Regions from separate parts of the Rossellomorea vietnamensis genome, predicted to be linked through region 1. Evidence: predicted binding sites of a transcription regulator. Region 1 holds the regulator's gene; each other region holds the start of a gene.
What was found. Region 1 encodes LexA, which represses DNA repair genes until DNA is damaged. Its sites were predicted from a motif close to CGAACATATGTTCG; they were not measured.
Positions count from the first base shown of each region.

Region 1 (10,352 bases):
TATGTCCCGCTTCTTTCATTAAATAAACCCTTTAATAAACTTGAGGAGGAATTACGTAAATGGCAAAGTATACTAAGGAAGATGTTGCAAGATTAGCGAATGAAGAAGGAGTTAAGTTCATTCGACTACAATTCACCGACATTTTAGGGACGATCAAGAACGTAGAAATCCCTCTAAGTCAGCTTGAAAAAGCTTTAGATAACAAAATGATGTTTGATGGTTCTTCCATTGAAGGATTTGTCCGTATCGAAGAATCAGATATGTATCTTTTCCCTGATTTAGACACATGGTTGGTTTTCCCTTGGACAGCTGAAAAAGGGAAGGTAGCCCGTCTGATCTGTGATATTTACAATCCTGATGGCACTCCGTTTGAGGGAGATCCCCGTAATAACCTAAAACGCATTTTAGGTGAAATGGAGGAACTTGGGTTCACTGACTTCAATCTTGGGCCAGAGCCGGAATTCTTCCTCTTTAAATTAGATGTAAATGGCGAACCAACGTTGGAATTAAATGATAACGGTGGCTATTTCGACCTCGCCCCTACCGATTTAGGGGAGAACTGCCGTCGTGATATCGCTTTAGAACTTGAAGAAATGGGCTTTGAAATCGAAGCATCTCACCATGAAGTAGCTCCTGGCCAACATGAGATCGACTTCAAATATGCAAATGCATTAAAAGCTTGTGATGATATTCAGACATTCAAACTGGTAGTTAAAACGATTGCCCGTAAACACGGTTTGCACGCTACATTCATGCCGAAACCATTATTCGGTGTTAATGGTTCAGGAATGCACTGTAATATGTCCCTGTTCAAAAATGGAGTGAACTCTTTCTTTGATGAAAAAGGTGACTTGCAACTAAGCGATACTGCGCGTCAATTCCTTGCTGGTATCATTAAGCACGCCACTGCTTTTACAGCGATTACCAACCCGACTGTAAATTCTTATAAGCGCTTAGTACCTGGATACGAAGCACCTTGCTATGTTGCCTGGTCTGCGCGTAATCGTAGCCCGTTAATCCGTATCCCGGCTTCCCGCGGCTTGAGCACACGCGTTGAAGTCCGCAGCGTCGACCCTGCAGCAAATCCTTACCTTGCTATGGCTGTATTACTTGCGGCTGGATTAGATGGAATCAAGAATAACCTACCGGCTCCTAAGCCGATTGACCGCAACATCTATGTCATGGACAAAAAAGAGCGTGAGGAAGCAGGTATCGTGGATCTTCCTGCAACTTTACATGCGGCTCTTGAAACATTAAAAACGAATGAAGTCATCGTTAAGTCCCTTGGCGAACACATATTCGAACACTTTGTGGAAGCGAAGGAAATCGAGTGGGATATGTTCCGTACACAAGTACACCCTTGGGAACGTGAACAATACATTCAAATGTATTAATAACCAGAAACCCTCAACGATCTATCGTTGAGGGTTTTTTGTACGAAGTTAAGGCTCAGAGGGGAATCAGGGAAGGAAACGATATGAAAAAAGCCTGGGGATGGAAATTTCGGCTTCCAACCTCAGGCTTTTTCATTATTATGAGAACTGGTTGAAAATGGGATCCGGAATGCCCTATGCATACCGATGCCATTTTCAATGAACTTGACGATACACCCCTACCACTTTACCCAATATGGAGACGTTTCGCAAAATGATTGGTTCCATTGTTGAGTTCTCTGGCTGCAGACGTACATAATCCTTTTCTTTGAAGAAGCGCTTTACCGTTGCTTCATCTTCATCGGTCATGGCAACGACGATATCTCCGTTGTTCGCTGTCTGCTGCTGGCGAACAATGACAAAATCCCCATCCAATATGCCGGCTTCGATCATACTGTCTCCCATGATTTCAAGCATGAAGACCTGCTCATCCGAAGGGGCCATCCGCTCGGGCAATGGGAAAAATTCCTCCACATTTTCAACAGCCGTAATCGGTTGACCTGCTGTGACTTTACCGATTAAAGGAACGTTTACTACACGTTGTCGCGGAATCGTATCTTCTTCAAGGTCCAGAATTTCAATCGCTCTCGGCTTAGTCGGATCACGACGGATCAGACCTTTACTTTCAAGCCTCGCTAAATGTCCATGTACAGTGGAACTGGAAGCAAGACCGACGGCTTCCCCGATTTCACGTACGGAAGGGGGATACCCTTTTTCTCTGACTGCAACTTTAATATATTGTAGTATGTCCTGCTGTCTCTTCGACAATTTTGTCATGTTCACGCACCTCTATTATAGATCTTATGTTCCCATTATAGCATGTCACGATTATTGATACAAACATAAGTTCGAATTTTGTTGACACCAAACGAGTGTTCGTATTACAATGAAAATAACAAAACAGAACAAACATTCGTATGGGGGGTAATTTTATGTTAACACATATTTGGAATCGATTCTCTTACATTATTATATTATTTGTTTTAGTCCTTTCAGCATCTTGCTATTTATTAATCAATATGACAAATCAACCTTCCTACCAAAGTATCACAGTAGAGGAGGGTGATACTCTCTGGACTATTGCCAAACAGTATAATGAAGAATATTCTATGACAGTGGAAGAATTTATCGCCTGGGTTGGGGAAGAGAACGAATTAAACTCTTTTGCCATCAAACCTGGTGAATCACTTGTGTTACCGATTGAAAATCCAACAATATCAACTCAATCAGATTTCGAACTGGTCATGAACGAAGAATAGAGGGATAGAAGATGAAAGCAGTCATATACTGCAGGGTAAGTACCAAGAAAAACACACAGGAAACATCATTGGAGCGGCAGGAAGAAGAACTCGTTAAATTGGCAAACGAACATCATTATGAAGTAAGTTCGGTCATCAGGGATCAGGCGAGTGGCTTTGAATTGGACCGTCCAGGTGTTTTGGAACTTTTGGACCTGGTCAGGGATAAATCAATCGAGGCAGTGCTTATTCAGGACGAAACAAGGATCGGCAGGGGAAATGCCAAGATCGCCCTTATCCACTGTCTGTTAAAAGAAGAAGTGAAAATCATCAGTCAGACTCATAGTGGTGAATTACACTTATCCGAATCCGATTCTATGGTCATCAACATAGTCAGCATGGTTGAGGAATATCAACGTAAGCTTCATAACCTTAAAATTAAGCGGGGCATGAAGCGGGCTGTTGAAAATGGCTTTCAGCCTCATAAAAATTTAAAAAATAAAGGGAATGTAGAAGGAAGGGAACGCATTGAAGTGCCGGTCGAGGAAATCGTGCGATTAAGGAAAAATGAACTAACCTTCGCGGAGATTGCAGCTACTCTCAGGGGATTCGGATACGATGTATCCAAAGCTACCGTACATAGACGCTTCAAGGAATATATGTCGTCCCGTGATCATGCATAACCCTTGTTTTATCTCCTTTATTCTAGTAACATGACGGTAGTGTGATACACTGCTTTTAGAATGTTTTAGATTTTGCAAACTATGCAATAAAGGAGTTTTTATAGATGCTTTCAAAATCAAAAATGAATAGAATCAATGAACTTGCCAAAAAGTCCAAAAGTAGCGGACTTACTGAACAGGAAGCGAAAGAACAGACCAAACTTAGAAAAGAATATCTAGAAACGTTCCGTCAATCCATGAAGGGAACAATTGAAAATACAAGAATCTTTGATCCTGAAGGAAATGAAGTAACACCTAAAAAAATCCAAGATATACAGACTAAGAAAAAAATGCATTAATCAAAAAACTTCCAGGCCAACTTTGAAAGGTCCTGGAAGTTTTTTGATTCATTTTCCTCCCTTATGATATTTAAAGGTTTTTTTATTTTCAACGATCATAAAGTCATGTTATCATTCAAGATAGTTGTATAAACTATCAAAGAAGATTAATATTAATAAGGTACATTAAAAGGAAGGATGTCTGACATATGTTTGATAACACAGATCAATTAGCAATTAATACAATTCGTACATTATCAATCGATGCGATTGAAAAAGCAGGTTCCGGGCACCCGGGAATGCCTATGGGGGCAGCTCCAATGGCGTATGCACTTTGGACAAGATTCATGAATCATAACCCTAAAAATCCAGAATGGTTCAACCGCGACCGTTTTGTTTTATCTGCGGGACACGGTTCTATGCTGTTATACAGCCTACTTCATCTTTCTGGGTACGATGTTTCAATGGAAGATCTTAAAAATTTCCGCCAATGGGGAAGTAAGACTCCAGGACATCCCGAGTACAAACACACTCCTGGTGTAGAAGCAACAACTGGTCCGCTTGGACAAGGGATTGCAATGGCAGTAGGTATGGCATTAGCTGAAAGACATTTGGCCACTACATATAACAAAGACCAATATAATATGGTCGATCACTTTACATACTCCATTTGTGGGGATGGGGACTTAATGGAAGGTGTTTCCTCTGAAGCTGCTTCATTGGCTGCACATCTAAAATTAGGACGCCTTGTTGTTCTTTATGATTCCAATGATATTTCACTTGACGGAGACTTGGATAAGTCCTTCTCTGAGAGTGTTAAGGGTCGATTTGAATCATACGGATGGCAGTATATCCGTGTTGAAGATGGAAATGATCTAGATGAAATATCCAAGGCAATCGAAGAAGGCCAAGGAGATACATCCCGCCCGACAATGATTGAAGTTAAGACAGTCATTGGTTACGGAGCCCCGAATAAATCAGGTAAATCTGCCGTTCATGGTGCACCTCTGGGTGAAGATGAAATGAAGCTTACCAAAGAAGCCTACAAGTGGACATTCGATCAGGATTTCCACGTGCCTGATGAGGTTTACAGCCGCTTTGAGGAAAAAATCCAACAAGCTGGCTCTGAGAAAGAACAAGATTGGGCAAACCAATTCATTAAATACAAAGAGGAACATCCTGAACTGGCCACTCAATTAGAAGCGGCGATCAAAGGCGAACTACCTCAAGGATGGGATAAAGACATCCCGGTATATGAGGAAGGAAAAGCATTGGCAAGCCGAGCTTCTTCAGGAGAAGTATTAAACGCCATCGCCAAAAATCTTCCTTCATTCATCGGTGGTTCCGCTGACCTTGCCGGTTCCAACAAAACGATGATCAAAGATGAGAAAGATTTCATGCCTGAATCCTATGAAGGCCGAAATATCTGGTTCGGAGTCCGTGAATTCGGTATGGGTGGTGCCATGAATGGTATGGCTCTACACGGAGGGCTTCATGTATTCGGTGGCACATTCTTCGTATTCAGTGACTATCTAAGACCTGCTATCCGTCTGGCGGCTCTAATGGGCTTACCTGTGACATATGTGTTCACACATGATAGTATCGCTGTGGGAGAAGACGGACCTACCCATGAACCTGTTGAACAGCTTGCCTCCCTTCGCGCAATGCCTAACCTGTCAGTCATTCGCCCTGGTGACGGTAATGAAGTGGCGGCAGCCTGGAGATTATCGTTAGAATCGAAAGATCAGCCTACGATGCTTGTTCTGTCCCGTCAGGACCTTCCGACGCTTAAAGGTACGGCTGATAAAGCCTATAACGGTGTAAATAAAGGAGCTTATGTGGTTTCTGCTTCAGGTAAAGAACAGCCTGATGCCCTGTTGATTGCAACTGGTTCTGAAGTACATCTTGCGGTAGAAGCGCAAAATGCCCTTGAAAAAGACGGTATCAGTGTTTCAGTTGTGAGCATGCCTTCTTGGGATCGTTTCGAAAAGCAATCAAAAGAATACAAAGAATCCATCCTGCCTAAGAGCGTGAAAAAACGCCTGGCTATCGAAATGGGATCTCCAATGGGCTGGGATCGCTACGTTGGCGATGAAGGTGACATCCTGGCGATCAATGGTTATGGTGCATCTGCCCCAGGAGCTAAAGTAATGGAAGAATATGGATTCACTTCTGAAAATGTAGTATCCAGAATCAAAGCTTTACTTCAATAATCGTGAATGGAAAAGGTCGGCTCCTTACACTCTCTAAGGAGTTGGCCTTTTTCTTTTGTGCGAGTACAATAGGAGTAAAGGTGGAAGAGATTGGGTATAGAACAAGTAACGTGTAAATACTTCGATACACCCCTTTCATTCAGGGGAAATAGAATAGGTTCGACAAAACTAGTGCAGATTTTCAACAATTTATGACAATGACTCCCTTCTAGTTGATTTATACTATATGAAAGAAAGGTAGGAGGGAGTAATGGTGCGAAATTATCAAATCTATTGGATTGAAGAGTTGTTTGTTCAACATTACTATGGTCGTGAAAGAATGTTCTATCAATTGTTTTCTGATTGGGAAGCGAGTACAGGTGATCTTCACGATATCGTCTCGAAACAAGTAGATTACATTACCAAACCGATTCCATACCTTCCTACCCAAAGACTCCTTCAGCATGAAATCACGAAGGTTGAAGGGGCAGCCTGGATAAACTCCGTTGCGACAATCGAAAGAGAAGAATCAGGGGCGACACTCGTCTTGAATGAAAAGTCGATGTCTTTGAATGCCTGGGGGCACGATGAATCTGAATATATCTTTTTTGAAATTTTACGGAGGAATATGGGCCAGCTACTGGCAATGGATATCAAAAATGAACGTTTTGGCTGGTTAAAACCGATAAAACAAAGAAAGTTTATATATTAATATGAAATTTAGACCAAAATATTGTATAATGTTTCAGGGTTTAGTACACTTTTAAAAGGACAACATGAAGGAGGAAGTAAGAGTATGGGAACGACTGGATTACTTATTCTAGTAGGCGTTCTGGCATTACTTGCCGGAGTTGCACTAGGATTTTTCATTGCTCGTAAATATATGATGAGCTACCTAAAGAAAAATCCACCAATTAACGAGCAAATGTTACGCATGATGATGATGCAAATGGGGCAAAAACCATCCCAGAAGAAAATCAATCAAATGATGAATGCAATGAATAAGAACATGAAGTAATAGGTGGAAGCACTCAGGTGATGAGTGCTTTTTCTATTGTTCGGGCATCCTGATTTCATGAAGTGTAGGGGAGATATTAAAAGATCAGGTAGGATAATGGGATTATTTTCGTGAATTCATAAAAACTTAAAGATTATCAGGCGGATTGAAATGTAATGTATGATAAAATATAATCCGGAGGGAGTCATATGAAAAAATGGATGATTGTATCTCTGTCCCTTTTGATTCTTATTGCCGGATGCAGCAATAAGCCTCAAGAAGTGATAGATGAAGAAACGCTTGAAATTCAAAATAGTGCAGCAAGCGATGCACGTGAATATTTAAACTATAAAGTAAACAAAGAAAAAAAATCGGTGAATCGCGGCCTGATTACAATGACGATCAATAACCGCAGTGATATGGATGAAATTGAGACGGGCCTTATGTCTTTATCCACTGAACATTTTTCCCCTGAAAAATATGTCTACCAGGAAGGGCAGTATTTAAAGAATTTAAACTCATGGTTAGGGAGGAAGTCTAAAACCAATAAGGCAGGACTTAACCCTGAATTGAAGATCACCGATGATATGACATGGGAACAGCAGATGGAGATGGAAAAGAAAAATCCAATGTACCTTGCTTATATTCATGAGCAGAATTATGTAGATTCAGAAGGGAAGATCAAGGGGATTTCCCTTGGCCTTGCGATGAATTCCATTGATTATATCAGGGTGGAAGATGATAAGAAGCTGATGCATTTTGACGAAGCCAATATTAACGAGAAGATGATGGAAGAATACGGAAAGAAAGTCGCCGGTACAGTCGCCAGTCGTGTTAGGGCAAACAAAGAATTGAAGAATGTACCCATCATGATTTCGATTTTCAAACTACAACCTTTAAACAGTGTTGTTCCAGGAAACTATATTGCCACGACCTATTTAGATGAGAACGATAGGAAAATCAAAAAGTGGGACGATGTTTCCGACAAATATTATTACTTCCCGAGTGATGAAGGCGAAGAGAAAGACCGCGATTTATATAACCGAATCAGGGATCTGGAAGATTATGTGTCAAAGTATTTCTCTCATCAGGATATTGAGTTTGTCGGTAAAGGACTGTATCAGAAGGAAACGCTAAATAAACTGGTCATCGATGTACATACAGGAATGGTGAAAGAAACCGAATTAATAGGGTTTGCCCAGGCGATTGGTCCTGAAATCGTCGATTACTTCCCTCACACACCGGTTTACCTTTATGTCAAAACCCCTAAAGGCCTTAAAGCCACCATCGTCAAAGAAGTGGACCAGGAACCATTTGTTCAAATACATTAAAATATTTCTATACGAAAGAGCCTCCCTTATCTAATTAGGGAGGCTCTTTCGTATAGTCCCTAGAAACGTTTTCTGAAAAAAGATTTCTCATTATTATGAAATTTGGTAAAATAAAGAGTCGATTTAATCATGAGGCGGGGGAGACAGTATGAAAGTCTTTTATGATTTGAAATGGTTTTTTCTTCAGGAGAAAAAGTCATATATAACGGGAACCATCCTTCTATTATTGGTGGCGTTCCTTCAATTGATCCCACCTAAGATCGTAGGGATCGTGGTCGACCGGATAAAGGCACATTCGTTGACCACAGAAGATATGTTGAAATGGATCCTGATTTTGATATTCACCGCACTGGCCATGTATGGTCTCCGTTATGTATGGAGAATCATGATTTTTGGTTCGGCCACCAAGCTTTCCAGGTTGCTGAGGGACGAACTTTATCATCATTTTACCAAAATGTCCCCGGCTTTCTATCAAAGGAAGCGGACAGGGGATTTAATGGCCCATGCAACAAATGACATTCAAGCGATTCAACAGACTGCGGGGGTAGGAGTATTGACCCTTGTTGATTCCCTGTCTACTGGAGGATTTGTCGTTGCGGCCATGGCGTTCACAATCAGTTGGAAGCTGACCCTTATTGCACTGATACCGATGCCGTTCATGGCGGTTTTGACTAGTTATTATGGAACATTACTCCATAAACGATTTCATAAAGCTCAAGAAGCATTTTCGGCCCTGAATGATAAGACGCAGGAAAGTGTAGCGGGAATGAAAGTCCTGAAAACCTTTGGGCAGGAGAAAGAGGATATTGAGTCTTTCAGGAAACAATCGGAAGAAGTGGTTCAGAAGAATATCTCTGTTGCAAGAGTGGACTCGTTATTTGATCCCACCATCTCGATCATTGTCGGCATCTCCTTCTTTTTATCGATTGTATTTGGTTCAAAGTATGTCCTGGAAGGGGAGCTGACGATTGGAGACTTGATTTCCTTCACCACATACCTCGGGCTCTTAATCTGGCCGATGCTTGCATTCGGATGGCTATTTAACATTGTGGAGAGGGGCCGTGCTTCTTATGATCGAGTGGCAGGGTTATTGAATGAAAAGATAGATATACAGGATGCTGGGGAATTGGAGTACGCCCCGACAGGAGATATCGAGTTCCGGATTTCCTCTTTTTCATACCCGGATGAAGAGGTGCGTGCCCTGGAAGATGTTCAGCTTACCATGAAAAAGGGTCAAACCATCGGAATCGTTGGAAAAACGGGTGCGGGAAAGACAACTCTTCTCAAACTTCTCCTGAGGGAATTTGAAGGGTATAAGGGGAAGGTGGAATTTGGAGGGAATTTGATACAAGAGTATAAATTAAATCATTTGCGTGAATCCGTCGGATACGTGCCTCAGGATCACTTTCTATTTTCTGCCACGATTTTTGAAAACATTGCGTTCGCAAACCCCCTATCTTCAAGGGAAAAGGTGGAGGAGGCAGCTATACTTGCCCATATCCATGATGATATCAGCCGATTCTCATTAGGCTATGCCACAGTCGTCGGGGAAAGAGGTGTTTCTTTGTCGGGTGGTCAGAAGCAGAGGATATCGATTGCAAGGGCTCTCTTAATGGATCCTGAAGTACTTATCCTGGATGATTCCCTGTCAGCCGTAGATGCCAGTACAGAAGAATCGATCCTGACTTCCCTGAAGCAGAATCGAGCAGGGAGGACAACGGTGATCACGTCACATCGGCTAAGTGCGATTCAACATGCTGACCTGATCATAGTCCTTGAAGAAGGCAAACTCGTCGAGAAAGGCACGCACTTTCAGCTGATGAAAAATAAAGGCAGGTACAGAGACATGTATCTTCGCCAGCAGTTGGAAAAACTTGTGGAACGGGGAGGATAAGAAATGGACCGTATACAGACTATGACACCTAAAGAGCAGCGGAAGATCTTTTACCGCCTAATGGGATATGCAAAGCCTTATAAAAGGTCGTTAATCGCCGCTTTTTCTTTATTGCTTCTCACAACCATTGGAGACGTCTTTGGACCGATCATCATCAAGGTCTTCATTGATGACTATTTAACTCCCAGGGTGTTTCCGTATGGTCCACTTGCCGGTTTGGCTGCCGCATATCTATTGATTCAGATTGGGAATGTATTGATTTCCTAC
Region 1 covers NZ_CP104558.1:784,974-795,325, reverse strand. The annotation lists gene N5C46_RS04220 (MerR family transcriptional regulator) at 1-22, shown strand, start outside; gene glnA (type I glutamate--ammonia ligase) at 60-1,394, shown strand; gene lexA (transcriptional repressor LexA) at 1,590-2,210, opposite strand; gene yneA (cell division suppressor protein YneA) at 2,366-2,692, shown strand; gene N5C46_RS04200 (YneB family resolvase-like protein) at 2,704-3,354, shown strand; gene N5C46_RS04195 (DUF896 domain-containing protein) at 3,459-3,692, shown strand; gene tkt (transketolase) at 3,881-5,884, shown strand; gene sirA (sporulation inhibitor of replication protein SirA) at 6,138-6,575, shown strand; gene N5C46_RS04180 (YneF family protein) at 6,660-6,881, shown strand; gene N5C46_RS04175 (CamS family sex pheromone protein) at 7,070-8,191, shown strand; gene N5C46_RS04170 (ABC transporter transmembrane domain-containing protein) at 8,340-10,085, shown strand; gene N5C46_RS04165 (ABC transporter ATP-binding protein) at 10,089-10,352, shown strand, end outside.

Region 2 (10,352 bases), 710 kb from region 1:
TCACATAGATTTTCTGCCGTCACACCCATATGGTAATCATTAAAGGCACACCATAAACCGTCTGATATCATGCTGTCGACGACTTTTTGGTCCCCCATCTTGTATCCTTCTCTTGCTCCCTGTAACAGATATGGAGCCTGACTCATATTTTCCATTCCACCTGCAACGATGATATCTGCATCCCCTGCGAGGATTGCCTGTGTTGCGAGATGAACCGTTTTTAATCCTGATCCACACACTTTATTAATTGTCATGGCCGGTACCTGTTCAGGCAGTCCCGCTTTGATGGATGCTTGACGGGCCGGGTTCTGTCCCAATCCTGCCTGCAACACATTCCCCATGATCACTTCATCCACTTCATTACCGCTTAAACCAGCCTTCTCCAGGGCATCTTTAATGACAATCGCTCCAAGTTCCGGAGCGGAAATACCTTTTAAAGATCCGTTAAAGCTTCCGATGGCCGTGCGTACTGCACTCACAATGACAACTTCATTCGACATCGTTCTTCCTCCCTTTCTCTTCTGACTGATGTGCCTGCCTATTGATAACCTATAAAACAGTTCCACTTTAACTCATTCTATGTAAGCGGTTAAATTCCTCTAAATTCGTCAAAAAATTTTTATATTGATTTATATGTCGAAATTTTCTTAAAATGGAGAGGGAGGAGTGAAATGATGAACTTACCTAAAAAAGCCACAATCATTGAAGTCGGTCCGAGAGACGGCTTGCAAAATGAAAAGAACTTTGTCCCGACGGACGTTAAAAAAGAATTTATCCTTCGGTTGAAACAATCAGGTGTGAAAGAAATGGAGCTGACTTCGTTTGTTTCCCCTAAATGGGTTCCACAAATGCAGGATGCCGGTGAGATTGTCGATGCCTGCATGACCATGGATTCACGTGATATCGTTCTTGCACCAAATAAAAGGGGGATCGAGCGGGTCTATGAAACAGGATGCCGTTCTGTAGCCGTCTTTGTCGGTGTCAGCGATTCCTTCAATCAAAAAAACATTAATAAAACGAGTGAGGAAGCCATGAAAGGACTGGCTCCCCTCATAGCGGAGCTGAAAGAAAAGGGCTATTTCGTGAGAGCCTGCATTTCGACCGCTTTCTACTGTCCATATGAAGGGAAGATCCTGCCTGAGGCTACTCTTTCCCTTTGTCAGGAATTCGTTTCATTCGGTGTGGATGAATTGAGTGTCGCTGATACGGTGGGGCGGGCCAACCCGTCTGAAGCCTACCATCTCTTTGCATTATTGAAAAAAGAATTACCCGGCACATTGCTGACAGCACATTTCCATGACACCCGGAAGATGGCGCTGGCGAATATCCTTGCGTCCCTCGAAGCGGGGATCGACCGCTTCGACACAAGTGCCGGCGGTCTTGGAGGCTGTCCTTTCGCCCCCGGTGCAACAGGGAATGTCGCGACGGAGGATGTCGTATATATGCTTGAGGAAATGGGGGTTTCCACAGGGGTTGACCTTGAGAAACTCGCCCTTGCCATCGACGTGGTGAAACCTCATATCAGCCGTCCAGTGGAAAGCGGTTATTACCGCCTTTATGAATTGAATCAGTAGTGCATATGTCCTCTCTCCTCCGAGCATTCTAAAGGGGATAACCTTTAAGGAGATGAGTCATATGAGCCAAAAACGCGACAAAGGATTCAGTCAAAAAGGCAAACCGAATGCAGATACGGTTTCTAACACCATGGCGAAAGAAGAACTGGATAAAGCCATTCATCCAACTAAAGGACAAAATGCTAAATCATAAGTCCTCAACTGCACATGGACTAAAAAAGAGTGTCTCTTCACGAGGCACTTTTTTTCATCCCCAAAAATTCCGCTTATTTCCTTTATTTGCTACAATAAAAATAAACGACATTTCTTAGAGGTGATGACACATGAGAAAAAAATGGGCCATCCTCGGCGGCACCCTGTCCTCTATCGGGCTGCTTGGGGTTTATATTACAAATCGATTTATGTATTTGCCGAAAAAGGGGGATGACTTCATCCGCGCACGTGAAACCGAATCGACCCGACTGATCGAAGAAGAGTATGACTCCCTTCCTAAAGAAGAAGTCCTGATTCCTTCTCAATACGGTTATGATATTAAAGCGATATTCGTGAAGCCATACCCTCATAAAAAATTCATGATTTTTTCCCATGGAGTGACGGAAAACAAGTGGAATTCCATTAAATACATGAACCTTTTCATCAAACAGGGGTTCAATGCCGTCATTTATGACCACAGGCGCCATGGGGAATCAGGGGGTAAGACCACGAGCTATGGATATTTTGAAAAATATGACCTGAAGGCGGTCGTGGACGAGCTGATCCGCCGTGAAGGAGACGATGTATTCTTTGGAATCCACGGAGAATCCATGGGGGCAGCGACTTTGCTTCTTTATGCCGGCAGCGTGGAAGATCGGGCTGATTTTTATATTGCCGATTGTCCCTTCTCCGACTTCGGTGAACAGCTTGCTTACCGGATGAGTGCAGAAGTGAAGTTGCCGGCAAAATTCCTCCTCCCCCTCGTGGACGGTACCCTGAAACTGCGACAAGGCTATACATTAAAGGATTTATCACCAATTTCGGTTGTCCAAAACATTCTAAAACCCGTATTATTCATTCACAGCAAGAACGATGATTTCATCCTTCCTCAAATGACAAAGGATCTTTTTGAGAAGAAGCAGGGTCCAAAGGAGCTGTTCCTTGATTTCAGCGGTACCCATGCCCAGTCGTATAATGATAACCCGGAAGAATACGAGGAATTGATCCAACGGTTCCTAGAGCAATTTGTTTTAAAGGGAAAGGATGTCGTCTCATGATTCCAACGGATTTCAGGTTAAAAATGCAAACGATGTATGGGGATGCGGGGGATGATTGGATGACGGATACGGAAGATCTTATGGAGTCATTAAAAGACCGATTCCAGTTAACCTACGGTGAGCCTTTTTCACTGAGTTATAACTTCGTGATCCCGGTCCAGATCGGGTGTGAGCGGGACGCCGTGTTAAAGATCGGGTATCCGAACAGTGATTTCTCCAATGAGTTTCATGCCCTGCAGGATTTTCAAGGTAATGGTATGGTGAAAGTCATCGATTACAACAAGGAAGAAGGCTGGATCCTGTTAGACCGTCTCATGCCGGGATCTTCCCTTCTCTCGATTGAAGATGAAACAGAGGTCCTTTCTGTCTTCTCCCATACCGCCAAACGACTTTGGCATAAACCTGTCAGCACCCACCCCTACCCTACGGTTGAATCCTGGTCAAAGGGAATCGGAAGGCTACGGGAACGATTTAACGGGGGAACCGGCCCCATCCCTCAGGAGCTCGTCGCTAAAGCTGAAGCCCTTTATCCGGAATTGCTGAGTTCTTCCACAGATCTCTATCTTCTTCACGGTGATCTTCATCACGGAAACATTCTCTACTCCGATTCTTCCGGCTGGACTGCCATCGATCCCAAAGGGCTGATCGGCGAGAGGGAATATGACTGCATTCAGTTCATGTTGAATGAGTGGGAGAAATGGGATGCGCCATTAGAGCTGCTCCGGTATAGGACAGAGACAATCGCTTCCCTGCTTTCCCTCTCTTATGAGCGGTTGCTTCAGTATGGATTTTGTCATTCCATTCTGTCTGCGTCCTGGTCTGTAGAAGGTGGACTTGATGGATGGAAAACCGGGGTTTCTTTGGCGGGGATGTTTGAAGAGCTCTTGGCGGAGTAATGGATAATCTTCCTTAACCACCCAATAAATTGGGATTATATGTTAATATTTATATAACTAGTTTTTTACGTGGGGTGGATTATATGAGAGAGATTGCATTGGCCTTCGGGAATATTTTTGGAGGGATCGCGCTTATCGCCCTCTTCGCTTCTTTGTGGGGAAGATTTGAGGACTATTTCGTTGTTAAATTAACCGTCTTTCGTCAGCAGCTTTTCCTCTTCTCCCTTACCCTTTTCATTGAAATTCTTTTTCTTTTTTCTGTCTATTTCTTTTTCCACCTGGCTTTTTTGGATGCACTGTTCATTTCTTGCACCGTCTTCCTATTTGTCATCTGGGTAATCCCCTACCATGCTCATTTCAACATGAATACAGACTTGTTGTTTTTGAAAAAATTCGGGCTCTCTTCTACGATACGGATTTTCATGCCGGTCCGCTCCCCGTTTTTTATAGGGACTCTCCTTTTTTCGGTTTTCGGTTTCATGGTTATATTTTGTGCGTATTTTTGGTTTTAAGAACACAAAAGCTCCGGCATGGCATGCACCGGAGCTTTTGTGTTCTATTCCTCAGGGTACATCAAAAAGTTCATTCTCCCATTGATGATCTGAGCGGGGCTTTTTAATTGGAATGTATTGCTTTGGGAAGAAAAATCGATTTTCAGCTCTTCATCAAGAAAGACCATCTTTGATTTTTCTACAAGAATGGGATAACTGTTCGTGTCGATCTTGATATCTTCCCCTTGCACAGGGTGATGGACAAACCACAGGGTAGGAATCCCGCTCACCACACAGCCGCAGCCTTCTGTATCATATTTTAGTTTCAGGTGACCTTGTTTGTTTTCTATTTTATCCTCGAGCTTTTGGGTTGCTTCGTTCGTTAGTTGGATTTTCATTTGACTTTCCTCCTCTGTCCTTTATCCTACCACATTTCATTTGTTCCTTTTAGAATATTGCTTTTTTACTCTTTTCATCTTACTATCGATAGTGGGGATTCTTTTGTATTTTCTAGAAAGGGTGGGTTTTCATGACAAAAGCTCAAATTAAAGTGAATGATAACGGTTCTTTTCGCGTAAGCGGCGATGTGGAACTGATCGATGCTGATGGAAATGTATTTCCAACGAAACAAGTGTTTACTCTTTGCCGCTGCGGTCTATCAACCAACATGCCGTTTTGCGACGCTTCTCACAAAGGGAAATTTGAATCATGTGTGCGTGCAGAAAAGGTACTGGACGAAGAGTAAATGGAATGAAAAGAGAGACTTCACCCGAAGTCTCTCTTTTCATTTGAAATCAGTCGAAAAAGCGAATATCCACAACGCTTGCCAGTGGAATATAGTGTACGTCTTCGAACCTGTCTACGACATGCAGTTTCCCGTCCAATGGGTCGACATGATGAACGGTTCCGATTGATAATTGATGACGGTGCTTCACGTAATGGGTGATCGATACCATTCTACCAAACTCCATCGCCTCAGCCACGACTTCATTCATCCTGTCGAGCTCCTGCTCATCCAGTTCGATCCTCTTTTCATGTGTATCTTCCTTTGCCCAATCCCTCAGGAGCTTCACGTGCTCGGGGAGCATCATGGATGTCCATTTGATTCTTCCTCGATCCCGGATCAATTCTCTTCACCTCCTGTCATTCGTTATGATTTATGTCCGCCGAGCAGACGGGCACGATGCCTTGCCGTTCCCGCTTCAGTATAGGAGACGGCGCGGAGAAGGGCCCCTGAACCATATTTATTCCGGATGTGGTCCACTACATACCCGAGCTCCCGTTTTTCCCAGCGGTCAGGTTCGAACAGGGAAACCTGCAGCGCTCCATCCTCTACAATATTCGAAAGGGCGATATTGATTTTCCGTACGGTTTTCCCATTATAGTTCTCTTCGAATAGCTCCAGGCACACCCGGTACAGATCCATGGTGATGTTGGTCGGTTCCTCTATCGTTCGCGACCGGTGGAACCCCCCTCCGAACTCCTCGTGGCTGTAGCCGATTCCGAAGCTCACGGTCCGCCCGGCCTTGCGATGGGTCCGGGCACGTCTTGCGACCTCTTCGCACATTTCCAAAATGACGCGTTTGATTTCCTTTCTCTCCTTATAATCCCGCAGCAGGATCTGACCCTTGCCGAAGCTGACCTGCCCATCCATGATCGGTGCCCCTATTTCGGACAGGTCCACCCCCCATGCATGGTAATAAAGCTGGTTCCCCATCACACCGAACTTCGCCTCCAGCTTCTCCAGGTCATACTTCGCCAATTGCCCGATGGAGAAGATGCCCATGCGATTGAGGGTCTTCTCAAGGCGTCCTCCAATCCCCCACATTTCCCGGAGCGGAGAGAGCGGCCACAGCTTTTCCGGAACGTCTTCATAGGTCCACTCGGCAATTCCTTCTTTCTTTGCTTCAAGATCCAGGCACAGCTTGGACAAGAGCATATTGGGGCCGATTCCGATGGCACACGGAAGCTGGAATTCCCTTTCCATATCGTCTTTGATTTTGCCGGCGATGGTGGCTGCGTCCCCCCAGAGACCCGTCGCTCCATCAATCTTAATGAAGCTTTCGTCCACACTGTACGTGTGGATGGCATCCTTCGGAACATAACGATGAAACAGGCGGGTCAGCTCCGTGGAGATCCGGACATACGTCGCCATCTTCGGCTCTACAAGCTGGATTCTCGGGTCGTTTGGAATTTCAAACATCCTCGAACCCGTTTTGATTCCAAAGTCCCTCTTCATCCTGGGTGAGGCCGCCAGTACGATGCTTCCCTGCCGACTTTTATCCCCCACTACAGCCAAGTGACATTCAAGGGGATCCAACCCCTCCATGACAGCCGAACAGCTAGCATAAAAGCTCTTCATATCGATGCACAAAATCTTGTGGTGTGGCAGCACACTGTAATCGACAGTCATATCCTCATCCTCCATCTTACCCAAAATAGAACAAACGTTCTTATATAGTATAGTTATGATTCTAACCGAATATACGTTCCCTTTCAACTTAAATTACTGGAAACAGAGAGAATAATAAGAAAAGCGGAAGGGCTTTGCCCAGAGGCGACAAGCATAAGACGAACCTGCCGGAAAGGCGTTCTTTGCCTTTTTGGCAGGTTTGACTTATGACCTCGAGCCTCTAAGCCCTGGAGCTGGACAAAGAAAAGCGGAGGCGGCTCGGGCAGAGGCAACAAGGCATCCAGTGATCGGCAAAAAGCTGGCATACAGCAGGATCAGAACAAAAAAATAAGTCCAAAATCACAGAAATGATTTTGGACTTACTTTATCATTCATCACCCTTTTCCAGCTTGGAATCCCGGGTATTTCGTCATGCCCCCATCGGCGATGAGCGTTGTACCCGTAACGTAGCTTGCCTGATCGGAGGCTAGGAAAACAGCGCAGGAAGCGACCTGTTCAGGTTCTCCGATGTAGCCGAGGGGAATGAGCTTCTCCACTCCTTTTTTCTTTTCCGGATCGGAAAATTTCTCGGCATTGATGGGTGTATCAATGGCCCCTGGAGCAATATTGTTCACCCGTATCCCATCTGGTGCAAACTCCAGCGCCAGGCTTTCCATCAGCAGTTTCACCCCACCTTTACTGGCTGCATAATGAGCGAAGTGAGGCCACGGGATGATTTCATGGACAGACGATACATTGATGATCGATCCCTTGATGCCATGCTCGAGCATGTATTTCGCCGCTTCACGGCAACCGAGGAATGTACCTGTCAAGTTCGTGTTGATGACCCTTTGCCAATCTTCAATCGGCAGATTTTCAGACGGAACTTCATTTTCGATTCCCGCATTGTTCACATAGATATCCAAACGGCCATATGTGTCATGAGCAAAGCGGACAAACCCCTGGACATCCTCTTCTTTTGACACATCCCCTTGAATGATGGAGGCTGTCCCGCCTGCTTCTTCGATTTCCTTTACAAGTCCTTCAGGGTTTTCTTCTTCTTTGAAATAATTAATGACCACCTTACTGCCTTCAGAGGCAAAGCGTTTAGCGATCGCCTTTCCTATACCAGTAGCGGCACCCGTTATGATGACAACCTTATCCGTTAAATCTGTATACATGTCCCATTCCTCCTTAATCTTTCGTAAAGCCCAATAGAACCCCGCCGATGATGATCAGGACACACCCTGCGATGACGAGGAGGATTTGCTTTTTAGATTTCTTTTCCCCTAAGAAGAACAAACCACCGAGAGTGGAAATGACGATTCCCGTTTGGGAGAGGGAAAAGCTTGTCGCCACACCGATCCGGGGCAGGGCAAGAAGCAATCCGAGATTCCCGGATGCCCACATAAGTCCGGTTAAGATATTTCGAACCGTATATTTGTTAAATGGCTTATGCCTGAATGTGATGACAACGGCTCCGATGAACATACCGATTGCCTGTGGTAAAATCGCTTGCCATCCGTCAATATCAAACCATCTTAATATGACGACATAGGCTATGTATCCACAACTGGAAAGGAGCAGCGTCAACAGACCTTTTTTCAATTGAGAGCCTTCATCTCCTTCGGACTTCTGTGTGAAGGAGGTGAGGACGACCCCGATGATAAGGGCCAGAACCGCCCCGCTTCCAAGGAGGATCGTTTCAGTCGTTTTCCATTCTTTAAATACCAGAACACCAAAGAGCGTCGTTCCGATCAGCTGCATCCCCGTTGAAATCGGGACGGTTTTCGAAACGCCGATGAATTTCACACTGGCCAGCTGGTTCACTTGCCCGACAGCCCAGAAGACGCCGGAAATAAACCCGATGCCAAAGACAAATAACGTTAACTCAGGGGACTTGATGAAGAAGACGCCAATCGCAAACAGCAGGGAACCAACCGTGATCCCGACCGTTTGACTGTAGGCATTCCCTCCAAGTTTTACACTTACAAACACAAGACTTCCCCACGCGACCGCGGGGATCAGGGCCAAAAGAATCCCTATCATACACCCACATCCTTTTTCCGACAATAATCATAGTTTTCCTCTGAAACAAAAATTCTACCCGTTTAACGCAAAATATTTCCCACTCTCTCATGCATACCCTTCTTCCCTGAGGTGTAACCTCAAAAAAAAAGAAAGCGTCCGATGTGTAATCGACGCTTTCTTCTTTGTTATTTGGTAGAAGTATGTATCGGGACAATGACCCTTTCATTCTCGACATTCACCATCACATGGACATCACGGTCAAGGGAAAGGTCTTTGAATCGTAACGAATAGAGGCCTGTGGGATTTTTTTCGATGGATTGGATGACTACCTGTGAAAACCGGGGATCACTCATGACTAAGTTCACGACAGTCTCTTCGATTTTGCTCTCTTTATCTGTCAGAAATACCATTTGATCCGCCGAGGCTCTCCTGGGATAGGATTCCTGCATCTCCCCGTTAAAGGTCACATTCACTTTTTTACCCATCTTTATATCTTCTTTATGAAGCTTTTTATCTTGATCTGTCAACATGACCGTTTGTTGATCGAAAGAAAACCAAACGTCATTGATCAGCACCTGATTGTTTTCCAATTGGGTGACAAAGCCTATGAAATCTGTGCTGGCCTGAGAATTGACAGATGCTGATGGCCCGCATCCGGTGAACAGTATACAGGAAAAAAGGATCATAACAGTCAAACATTTCTTCATAGACTCCCCCCTTATTATATTAGACGATTGATGGCACTGTTTGGTTTCACTATTTTTTGAAAAAAAGGTTATTTCCTACTTTTTCGACAAAAGATGGGAATAATTGATAGAACTTGCTTCCTATATTCATCCATCGGGGCAGGTTGATTTCTCTTTTATTGGTAAAGAGTGAATCCACTACTTTCCCAGCGACAAATGCAGGATCAAGCATGAACTTCTCCACATTCTTCACATACGTGCCGGTTTCATCGGCAATGGAGAAGAAATCGGTGGCGATTGGTCCGGGGTTCACCGCCGTCACCTTCACGCCGTATCTTCTTGCTTCCATCCTGACACTGTTCGTATATCCGAGGACAGCATGCTTGGAAGCGGAATAGGCACTTGATTTCGGAGTGGCAAACTTCCCTGCCTGTGAAGCGATATTGATGATGTGGCCAAACCCCTGTTCACGCATGTAAGGAAGGACTTCCCCTGTACATGCCATAAGGCCAAGAACATTCACATCCATCATCCCTTTTACATCTTGGAAGGAGGTTTCGTGTGCTTCCTGGAAGATTCCATATCCTGCGTTATTGATCAGGGCATGGATGGATCCAAAGTCCTTCCGGATGGCAGTGAAAACAAGGGGGATCTGATCATAATCCGTGACGTTTAAAGGATATACTTCCACCTTGCAGTTGAATGTTGTTGTCAGCTTTTCCTTCAATGCCTGGAGCAGGTGGACACGGCGTGCGATCAATGCAAGATTCCCGCCATTTTCCGCAACCTTTATGGCCATTTGCTCCCCGATTCCTCCCGAGGCACCGGTAATGATAATCGTTTTTCCATTGATTCTCCTGTTCATGTCAGTCACATCTTCCTAAGCAAAATAATAATAGATTCCTTCATGCTTTTCTTTCCGTATAAATTGATTGGATTCCAAGTAATCCAATTGCCCGATGGTCTCGGACAATGTCAAACCGAGCTCCTTTCGATACACGGAGGGAAATAACCTCTTGCATATCTCAAATA
Region 2 covers NZ_CP104558.1:72,136-82,487, reverse strand. The annotation lists gene N5C46_RS00405 (acetyl-CoA C-acetyltransferase) at 1-500, opposite strand, end outside; gene N5C46_RS00400 (hydroxymethylglutaryl-CoA lyase) at 675-1,574, shown strand; gene N5C46_RS00395 (hypothetical protein) at 1,636-1,767, shown strand; gene N5C46_RS00390 (alpha/beta hydrolase) at 1,898-2,824, shown strand; gene N5C46_RS00385 (aminoglycoside phosphotransferase family protein) at 2,821-3,720, shown strand; gene N5C46_RS00380 (iron-sulfur cluster biosynthesis family protein) at 4,277-4,609, opposite strand; gene N5C46_RS00375 (CDGSH iron-sulfur domain-containing protein) at 4,741-4,956, shown strand; gene N5C46_RS00370 (YolD-like family protein) at 5,006-5,338, opposite strand; gene N5C46_RS00365 (Y-family DNA polymerase) at 5,362-6,624, opposite strand; gene N5C46_RS00360 (glucose-1-dehydrogenase) at 6,999-7,784, opposite strand; gene N5C46_RS00355 (GRP family sugar transporter) at 7,798-8,649, opposite strand; gene N5C46_RS00350 (YobA family protein) at 8,820-9,341, opposite strand; gene N5C46_RS00345 (SDR family NAD(P)-dependent oxidoreductase) at 9,391-10,185, opposite strand; gene N5C46_RS00340 (MBL fold metallo-hydrolase) at 10,201-10,352, opposite strand, start outside.
Region 2: the regulator LexA is predicted to act here: its motif matches at 6,691-6,704, upstream of N5C46_RS00365 (Y-family DNA polymerase).

Region 3 (10,352 bases), 450 kb from region 1:
GGGGTATGGAATAATCCCGGTGCAATCGTCATGACCCTGATGCCGTCCCTTGCAAGTTCCCTTGCAATCGGCAGGGTCATTCCTACAACTCCTCCTTTTGATGCACTATACGCAGCCTGACCGATTTGACCGTCAAATGCGGCAACAGACGCAGTATTCACGATCACACCTTTTTCCCCATGCTCATTCGGTATGTTTTGCATCATCTTTTCTGCAGTCAACCGTATGACATTGAACGTACCGATCAAATTCACTTCAATTACTTTGGAAAATTTCTCAAGGGAATGGATACCTTTTCTCCCCACCACTTTTCCAGGAGGTGCGATACCTGCACAATTCACAACTGTATTGAATCCCCCGAAATCTTCCATGGCTCTATCAAGGGCCTCTTTTACACTTTTTTCATTTGTTACATCTGTTTCATGATAAAACATGGAGTCCCCATACTCTTTTTTTAACGTTGAGCTTCTCTCCCCATTGAGGTCAAGGATATAAACCTTTCCCCCTTCTTCCATGATTTTTCGTGCCGTGGCTTCTCCCAGTCCGGATGCTCCCCCCGTGATGACGGCAACAGAATCTTTCATCTCCACTCACATTCCCTCCAATCTGCCTGCTTATAGTTTTATTTTAGCGTTGGATGCAGGAAAAAGATATAAAGTTTTAAAAATTCCGTCTATTCACCAGAAGAGCAGGCGCCGATATACCAAACAGGCATGAATACACAAAAAAAACAGACTCACGAATGAGTCTGTTTTTGGATGTGTAAAGTTAGATTATGCTTTACGTACGTTAGCTGCTTGTGGTCCACGAGCACCTTGTTCAACGTCGAAAGATACTTCTTGACCTTCGTCAAGAGATTTGAAACCTTCACCTTGAATCGCTGAGAAGTGTACGAATACGTCGTCTCCACCTTCTACTTCGATGAATCCGAAACCTTTTTCTGCGTTAAACCATTTTACTTTACCATTTTCCATGTTTGTTGCCTCCTAAAGTGCGTTACACACAATATATTACTATTCTTGCGATATCAGGTGAAAACCAAATCTTGTTCTTCCCTCGTATACCGGACAAAAATAATTCTTCTATAGAATAACAGTAATGAAACAAATAAGCAAGTTCCTGAGGCGGAAGTTTTTAAAGTCAGACCTCTGACATAATTTGACTCCTCGATCTTATATCCGTATTCGGCACGAGGTGCATTCCACTTTTTAACATGAATGCGTTTCCTTTCTTCTTCCTTCTGGTCCTTTAGGTGGAACGTGATCCTTTTATCAAGTTTATCACTCATGGGACTCTAAAATGGAGGGTAAACTGTGGTATAATGATTAAATATGAAAGGGAGTGCCCAATGAAATCCACAAAAAATCGGTTCAGTAATGGTTCTATGGTTACGATCAAGGAAACAGGAGAAACAGTCACAATATTAAAATGGCAATACGTTAAGAACATGAAGCGATATTCTTATATCGTAAAGGAACATCCAGGCACATTTTATTTTGAAGAAGAGTTAGAACTGAACTAAATACAATCCTCATTACTAATATGATTTTGACAAGGACTCTTACCCGAATTCAGCAGAGTCCTTTTTCAATTCAATCTTTTAACGTCAAAAAAGGATGCATCTTATAAGATGCATCCTTTTTTCTATGTATGACCTGTGAGGGATTCGAACCCACGACCCCTTCCCTGTCAAGGAAGTGCTCTCCCACTGAGCTAACAAGTCGCGATGTAAGGTACATATTCTATTATAGTAAATTCTAAAGAATTGTCAATGGATTTTCATAAAGAAATTCACCTATTCCAGATTTTATGTATAAAAGAACATTCGTTCGCATACAATGTCAATACAATCATCTGAGAGGGGCTTCCATATGATGAGGTTATTAGAGCGATCGTTGATGGATCGATGTCCCATTGAAATCATTTACATGACTTCCGGGCAGAAGTGTTCGAAAAGGAGAATACTGGTGAAAAGAGTTGAAAAGGATTATATCACTGCTTATTGCTATTTCAGGAGAGATGTCCGCAACTTCAGGATTCATGACATCTTAGCTGCTTCTCCCATCCATTTTCATTCTGACCGGACGATATCAAGACGGGATTACAATAAATAAGAGGCTGTTAGCCCATGAATGGGGTAACAGCCTCTTATTGTGTTATGCCGTTGCTCTTGTTGGTGTTTTATCTTCTCTCTTAATAAAGAATTGCAGCGCAAGCATGATACCGAATAATACCAGACCAATAATGTCTGACATCCCCTCAGGATAAATCAGTAATAATCCGGCTGCTACGCAAAGGAAACGTTCTATGACGAACACTCGACGGTACCAATATCCGATCATACCTGCCCCGATCGCCATCATCCCCGTTACGGCCGTGAAGACGACCCAAAGTAATCTAGGAATGGTCGTATCGATCATTAACAGTTCAGGTGACAGGACGAACATATAGGGGATGATAAAGGCAGCGATGGCCAATTTAGCGGAATTGACCCCTGTCCGTATCGGCTCCCCTCCCGATACCCCGGCCGCGGCGAATGCAGCCAGCGCCACTGGAGGCGTGATATCAGCAATGATCCCGAAGTAAAACACGAATAAATGTGCCGCAAGCTCCGGTGCCCCTAATAGAATAATCGCAGGAGCAGCGATGGTGGAAGTTATGACATAGTTCGCCGTTGTCGGAGAACCCATGCCGAGTACGATCGACGCTATCATCGTGAAGATCAATGTTAGGATCAGCTTGCCTTCTGTTGTATTGGTCAGATCTGCAGCCAGGTCCACCAATCCATTTGCCAGGGTCAATCCTAACCCCGTTTTCGTTACAACACCTACGATCATACCGGCGGCAGCTGTCGCCACGGCTACAGACAAGGCAGTTCTGGCGCCGTCAACAAGGGCATCCACAGCATCCTTGAAACCGATCCTTGTATCTTTTCGTATGGCACTGATGACGATAGTGGCAACAATCGACCACAGTGCAGCACGCATGACACTCATCCCGCTTACCAACAGAATGATGACCGTCAGTATCGGAAGCAGCAGATAAATCTTTTTGAATACTTCTTTACGGTTGGGCATTTCTTCATCTGATAATCCACGAAGACCGATACGTTTCGCTTCAAAGTGAGTCATAATCCAAATCCCGGTAAAATACAGGACGGCAGGAATCGAGGCAGCTTTCGCAATATCCCAATAGGAAATCCCTCCGATAAACTCGACCATCAGGAATGCGGCAGCTCCCATGATCGGAGGCATCAGCTGACCACCTGTCGAAGCAGCAGCCTCTACTCCACCGGCAAACTCTTTACGGTACCCAAGCTTCTTCATCATAGGAATCGTGAAGGAACCCGAAGTCACGACGTTTGCGACCGAGCTTCCACTGATCGTCCCTTGAAGGGCACTGGAGAAAATGGCAACCTTTGCGGGCCCTCCTACACGTTTCCCGGCAATGGATACGGCCAAATCATTAAAGTATTGTCCGACGCCGGTTTTCACCAGGAACGCCCCGAACAATAAGAACAGGAAGATGAAGGTCGCTGATACATATAGGGGAGTACCCAGGATCCCTTCACTTGTAAAGAACATCGTTTTAACGATATCATCCCAGTCATATCCTCTATGGGCAAGGAATCCAGGCATCAATCTGCCATAATACATATACAGGATGAACGCAGAAGCAATGATGGTGATCGGTAACCCCACTGCACGACGGGTTGCTTCAAGTACAAGGATCATAGCAGCGAAACCGACATAGAAATCAAGGGAGGTCATCAATCCCACCCGGCTGACGATATCATCCTGCATGATCGGCCAATAAGCACCGATCCCAATCGAAATGACTGAAAGAACGACGTCATACCAGGCGATCTTATCCTTCTTCAGATTCTTCTTCCGGGCAGGGAATAAGAGGAACACTAAAGAAAGAGCGAACCCTAAGTGAATGGATAACAATAATTGCCTAGGGATGAATTGAAAGATCGATGCTACTAATTGAAATAGTGAAAATGCCAATAATCCGAAGAATATGATCCATTTGAATATCCCATGATGGAATTTTCTTGTAGATGATTCTGGATCGTATTTCTCTAGTAACTCTTGTTGTTGTTCTGCAGTCAATGATTCAAATTCTTTATCTTTTTCCAACTACAGTCACTCCTTTCCACTGATCATAAAGTGATTGTTTCATTATCTGAACCCGAACGACGGAGCCTTTATCAAAATAGTCGGCTAAAGGATATTCCTTTCCGTTTATCACAAGGCGGTGATTGGCGACGACCTGTCCGATCCGGATATCAATGAATGGGAACACTTTATCCATATTAGAAATTAAATATTTGCCTTCCTTCGTCACTTCAAAGGTTTCATTTCCCTCTGCATTGGCCGGCATCCCAATGGCAGTATCTTCATAGAGTAATTGGGTTTGTTGAATTTGATTGGAAGATGTTTGATGGTAAAATTCCTCTACTTCTGATAGATGAATAGAGTGTGTATAGCGAACCGAAAAGGAATGATCCTCCGGAAGTCCGAAAAGGACCGGGTCCCCCGTTGTACTTCTCGGTTCTATCACTAAAAAAGTTTGCAAGGGTATAAAAAGGATGATTCCAACACAAAGAATAAGGAGAATCGCACCCATGAATGAAAATTTCTTCATCAAGAATTCCCCACCATTCCATTTATTGTCCGTTTTGCTAGAGGCTTGGAATTAGCTTAAACCAAAACAAAAGAATAGACCGTATTAGCGGCCTATCCCTTCGTCCATCTTCTGGTGTGAAACTATTCCATTGAAATTCCTTTTTCATCAAAGTATTTCTTTGCACCAGGATGTAATTCGATTCCCATACCTTTAAGTCCATCTTCAGCTTTGATCAGCTTACCTTTGGCGTGGGTGATTTTATCCGTGTTTTCAAAAATGGCTTTTGTCACATCGTAGATGACATCTTCAGAAATGTCAGCGTTCGTCACAAGCATGGCACGAACGGCAACCGTTGTCACTGCGTCATCCACTTTACTGTATGTTCCAGCCGGGATTTCATCCTCTGAGTAGTAAGGATACTTCTCGATCAATTCGCTGACTTTATCTGACTCAACAGGTACGATTGCGATGTCTTCTGTTGCAGCCAGACCTTCAACCGCTCCAGTCGGAGTACCTGATGTGATGAATGCCGCATCGATGGTACCATCCTGGATCCCTGTCGTTGAATCATCAAATGATAGATTACGAGCTTCTAAGTCTTCCAGCTTGATCCCATGAACCTCAAGGATTTGAGTGGCATTCAGTAAAGTACCAGATCCAGCTTCACCTACAGAAACGACTTTCCCTTTTAGATCTTCAACTGATTTGATACCTGAATCCTTTGTTGTAACGATCTGGATTGTTTCTGGATAAAGTGTCGCAATACCTCTTGCGTTCTCTACCTTGTTGTCCTTGAACATTTCTGTACCTTCAGACGCATAAGATGCAATATCCGTTTGCGTAAAAGCGATTTCAGTTTTACCGTCTTTCACAGCGGCCATATTTTCAGCAGATGCACCTGAAGTGGATGCTGAGGACTTGATTCCGGTTTCATCTTCGATAATCTTAGCGAATGTTCCGCCCAACGGGTAATATGTACCCCCTGTACCACCTGTAGCAATTCCAATGAAGTCAACCTCTTTGTTACCTTCACCATCAGATGATGAACCTCCACCTGATCCACCGCCACATGCAGCAAGAACGACAGATAGAACTAGAAGTAGTGCAGTGCTTAGAAATAAACTGCGTTTTTTCATATTCTAATCCCCCCTATTAAATTTTGTACGTTAACGAAATAATTGTAACACAATCTGTAACAATCTTGTCAAATCAAATACATAAACTTTTAACATTTTTCATAAAAAACCCTTTTATACAATAACCATGTCATACAGTTCCCTTTATCCCGAACCTCGAGATGTATAGGAAATGTATAAAGCGGTTACAGGAATTACCTCCCTTTTCACCTGCCATGTATATTTGTCCACACAAAAAGGACTGAAGAGCTAACTCTTTCTTCAGTCCCCCGCTGTTATATATCAGATAGTATTTCAGCCAATCAATTCCTCGTCCTCGAACTTCAACTTATCTTCTTCGGAAATATTTTCTTCCATGTCCCTCTGAGTATGGGCTATCCTTGAAGATGCATTTGCAGCGATGCTTGCTACGATATCATCTAAAAAGGTATGTACACCATTCCCTTTTTTCGTATCCAGCTCCCTGATGATGCCAATTTTATTCTTATCCAGATGGCCGAATGTGGTGACGGCAATGCTTCCATAGCCTAAAGCAGCCCCCAGTGCAATGGTCTCGTCGACTCCAAACAGTCCTTCATCCATTTCTACAATCGATTGAAGGGGTTCAGAAAGCTTCTTCTCTTCAGCAAGCTGATCCAGCTCCACCCCTACCAAAATGGCATGCTGAATCTCCCTTTTTAATAAAACTCTCTTCACACTATCAATACAATCATCCATCGTAAGATCATGATTATATGGATACTGCATTTCAAAGACGATCTCGGCTATATCTTCTATCCTCACTCCCCGATCTTTCAATCTTTGGAGTGCAGCTTTGGTTACATCTCTTGAATGGACAGGTTTATTCATTGTTATTCCCCTTTCTAAACAGGCATGATTGTATAAAAATTATAACACTCTTTTGAATTTTCGTATTGCAAACCGCTTTTGGGAATTATGAAAGAGATTATGGTACAATCTTTCTGTAAACGTTAACAATCATTCTAGGAGGCTATCGTCATGACAACTGTAAGAGGAACTGTAACCGAATTAAACCTCTTTAGTAAAGAATTAAACGAAGAGATGAAGATGCTGGTTTATTTACCGGCAACCTACTCTCCCCTTTATAAATACACCCTTCTCATTGCTCAGGATGGCAAAGATTACTTCCAGCTGGGAAGGATTCCGCGACTCGCGGATGAATTGCTTTCAAACAAGGAAATCGAAAATATGATCATTGTGGGGGTTTCATATAAAGACGTAGAGGATCGCAGACGGAAATATCATCCCCACGGTGAGGAAAACGATGCGTATATCCGCTTTCTGGCACATGAACTGGTCCCTTATTTAGATGAGCATTACCCAACTTATCATATGGGGATGGGACGTGCCCTTATCGGAGATTCATTGGGGGCGACCGTCTCTTTGATGACTGCTTTGAAATACCCGAACACATTCGGCAAGGTTCTCCTTCAATCTCCTTTCGTCAATGAAAAAGTCCTTGATGCCGTGGAAGATTTCACACAGCCTCATCTGTTAAGCATTTACCATATAATAGGGTTGCAGGAAACCGAAGTGAAGACGACAGATGGCAAAGTAAAGGATTTCTTAAAACCAAACCGTCAGCTTCATGAAACATTCGATCAAAAAGGATTCAGTTCCTTTTACGATGAATTCGACGGGGACCATACATGGAAGCATTGGCAGCCTGATTTAAAACGTGCATTGAAGCTAATGTTTTAGCTGATCTAAAAGGCAAGGGGTTCCTCCCTTGTCTCTTTAGATCAGCCGTAAGCTTCAGTAATCATCCCATTGCTCTTTCGTTCGCCCTATATTAAATTTTTGAAAAATTTGCTATACTATACATATGACAATGATAGTTAAATAGAGGAGGATTGAAGAAAATGAATTATGGTATAGTCATTTTCCCATCGAAAAAGCTTCAAGATATCGCGAACTCTTATAGGAAACGCTATGATCCTCATTATGCATTGGTTCCGCCACATTTGACATTGAAAAATGTCTTTAGTGCAGACGACGATCAAATTAAAGATATCGCAGGAAAGCTTTCCGTGATTTCAAAGAAATACGATCCATTTAATTTAAAGGTGTACAAAGTAAGTTCCTTTCAACCTGTAAACAATGTGATTTATTTCAAGGTCGAGTCAAAACCTGAACTTCAGGGGTTGCACGATGACATGCATAACCAAAACTTCATGGGTGACGAACCGGAATTCGCTTTCGTCCCTCACATCACGATTGCCCAGAAGCTTTCGAATGATGAGCATTCGGATATTTTCGGATCATTGAGCATGCTGGGCATCGATCATGAGGAAATCATCGACCGCTTCCACTTGCTTTATCAGTTAGAGAACGGCTCCTGGACCGTGTACGAAACGTTCCGATTAGGGAAGGAACAGTAAACGGTGATTGTCGAAGTTGCCAAGACAGAGGATCAGATCCAAGAGGTATTCCATATACGAAAGACGGTCTTTGTAGTGGAACAGCAGGTTCCCCTGGAAGAAGAAATCGATGAGTATGAAAACGACTCCACTCATTTCGTTCTCTATGAGGATAACAAGGCGGTCGGGGCAGGACGATTTCGCATTCTCGATGGAGTCGGAAAAGTGGAAAGGGTCTGTATCCTTAAATCCACCAGGGGGAAAGGTGCCGGACGTGAATTGATGCTCGCCATTGAGGAATATGCGAAGCGGCAGCCTTTATCACAATTGAAATTAAATGCCCAAACCTATGCCATCCCTTTTTACGAAGGATTAGGGTATCAGGTTACTTCCGAGGAATTCCTCGATGCCGGCATCCCTCATAAAACAATGAAAAAAACCATCTGAATAGAACAGAGAGTCCAGTTTCAGGCCTGGATTCTCTGTTCTTTTTTGTTTATCCCTTCGTATATTCACCACCCATCCCGGCGATAATGGTGAAAGGTATGGAAAGGGGGATCATCATGGAAATCAAGTCCATTGCCATTGAATTAATCGTCGGATATTTTGCACTACTCATTTTGACAAAAATCCTCGGAAAAACACAAATCACGCAAATATCAGCCTTTGACTTCATTTCCGCTTTAATTCTTGGTGAGCTCGTGGGAAACTCCCTTTATGATGGGAAAACAACCGTATACCAAATTCTTGCTGCCATTTCGATTTGGGGGAGTCTGATCTTCATTACTGAATTCTTCACTCAAAAATCAAGGCGGTTCCGCCATATGCTCGAGGGGACCCCTTCATTGATCATCAATAAAGGACATATCAATTTTAAAGAACTCAAAAAAAATCATCTGGATTTGAATCAGCTTCAGCATTTACTCCGGGCAAAGGATGTATTTTCTGTCAGGGAATGTGAATATGCCCTTCTTGAATCAGACGGAACGTTGAGCGTCATCCGTAAGCCGCTATATGACATGGTTCAACGACAGGATCTTCAACTCCCAATCAAGGCAGCCACCCTCCCTCTTGCCTTTATCGTAGATGGTGAAATTGTCTATGATAACTTAACCCTTGCCGGGCAAGAAGATACTTGGTTATTGAATGAAATAAAAAAACAAGGCTTCCACTCCTCCAAAGACGTGCTTTACGCAGAATGGGAAGATGGAAAAACCTTGTTGGTTCAAGGATACTAACGGGGTTTAATAATCAGTTCATTGTGTTGAATCAAAAAGGAGAGAAGTTTCTTCCGTTCAAGACTTGTGAGGTAGGCCGTGACCGATGTTCTGAATAGCAGCCACTGCCCCACATTCGAGACGTTGATACTATGTAATTCTAAGTATTCCCTCATGATATGATCAAATGTCTTACCGCCAGGGCTTGTATTTATCACATCTAAAAGGGAGTTCATTCTTTCTTCATGAAGTTCGATATTATTCTTCACCGTTTGAGAGATGTCTTCTTCGAACCGGCCATGACCCGGGATCGCTCCTTTACAGGATATGTGAAGGAGTCTTTCTAACGATTCCAATGTAAGGTCTGCATCCACAATAAAGGGGATCACATGCTTCTTTAACGTCTCACTTCCAAAATAACTGTCCGCTGCATATAAAATACCATCAACCAGAAGACCTGCCTGACTATGCGAATGCCCTGGTAAATCAATGACCTCAAAAATAAACGGACCAATGATATTTTCTCCTATTAATAGTTCTCCATCCACCTCGACTGCCTGTCCCTCAAGAAATTTATTCCTTAAGTCACTTATTGGAACAGCCCCATTGAACAAATAGATGGGTTCTAAAATGGAATTCTCAATAATCGCTTTTTCAAATTTCAGGGCAAACAATGGAATATCATATTTACTCTTAAGATACCTGGCACCGCCAAAATGATCGGCGTGGGCATGGGTGATCACGCAATAATCGAGGGGAAGTCCCTCTCCGTCCAATATCCTCTTCATCTTCTTCACTGCCGAATCATCCAATCCGCTATCGATTAAAAGCCCCTTTCCATCTTTTACACAATATCCGATCGTAACCGCACCGGTAAATGCAAAGCAATGTTCTGTGAATTTCTCTAGTTTCAAGTCAATACCCCCATAGAAATCGGTTCACTACACATATTCGTTAAAGTGTTTTCCTTTTCCTGTGAGCTGTGC
Region 3 covers NZ_CP104558.1:1,235,130-1,245,481, forward strand. The annotation lists gene N5C46_RS06330 (3-hydroxyacyl-CoA dehydrogenase) at 1-590, opposite strand, end outside; gene N5C46_RS06335 (cold-shock protein) at 774-974, opposite strand; gene N5C46_RS06340 (hypothetical protein) at 1,349-1,522, shown strand; tRNA gene N5C46_RS06345 (tRNA-Val) at 1,652-1,723, opposite strand; gene N5C46_RS06350 (WYL domain-containing protein) at 1,872-2,114, shown strand; gene N5C46_RS06355 (TRAP transporter permease) at 2,157-4,142, opposite strand; gene N5C46_RS06360 (DUF1850 domain-containing protein) at 4,129-4,650, opposite strand; gene N5C46_RS06365 (TAXI family TRAP transporter solute-binding subunit) at 4,773-5,768, opposite strand; gene N5C46_RS06370 (phosphatidylglycerophosphatase A family protein) at 6,063-6,617, opposite strand; gene N5C46_RS06375 (alpha/beta hydrolase) at 6,768-7,490, shown strand; gene N5C46_RS06380 (YjcG family protein) at 7,652-8,170, shown strand; gene N5C46_RS06385 (GNAT family N-acetyltransferase) at 8,174-8,596, shown strand; gene N5C46_RS06390 (DUF421 domain-containing protein) at 8,713-9,387, shown strand; gene N5C46_RS06395 (MBL fold metallo-hydrolase) at 9,384-10,280, opposite strand; gene N5C46_RS06400 (hypothetical protein) at 10,308-10,352, opposite strand, start outside.
Region 3: the regulator LexA is predicted to act here: its motif matches at 1,819-1,832, upstream of N5C46_RS06350 (WYL domain-containing protein).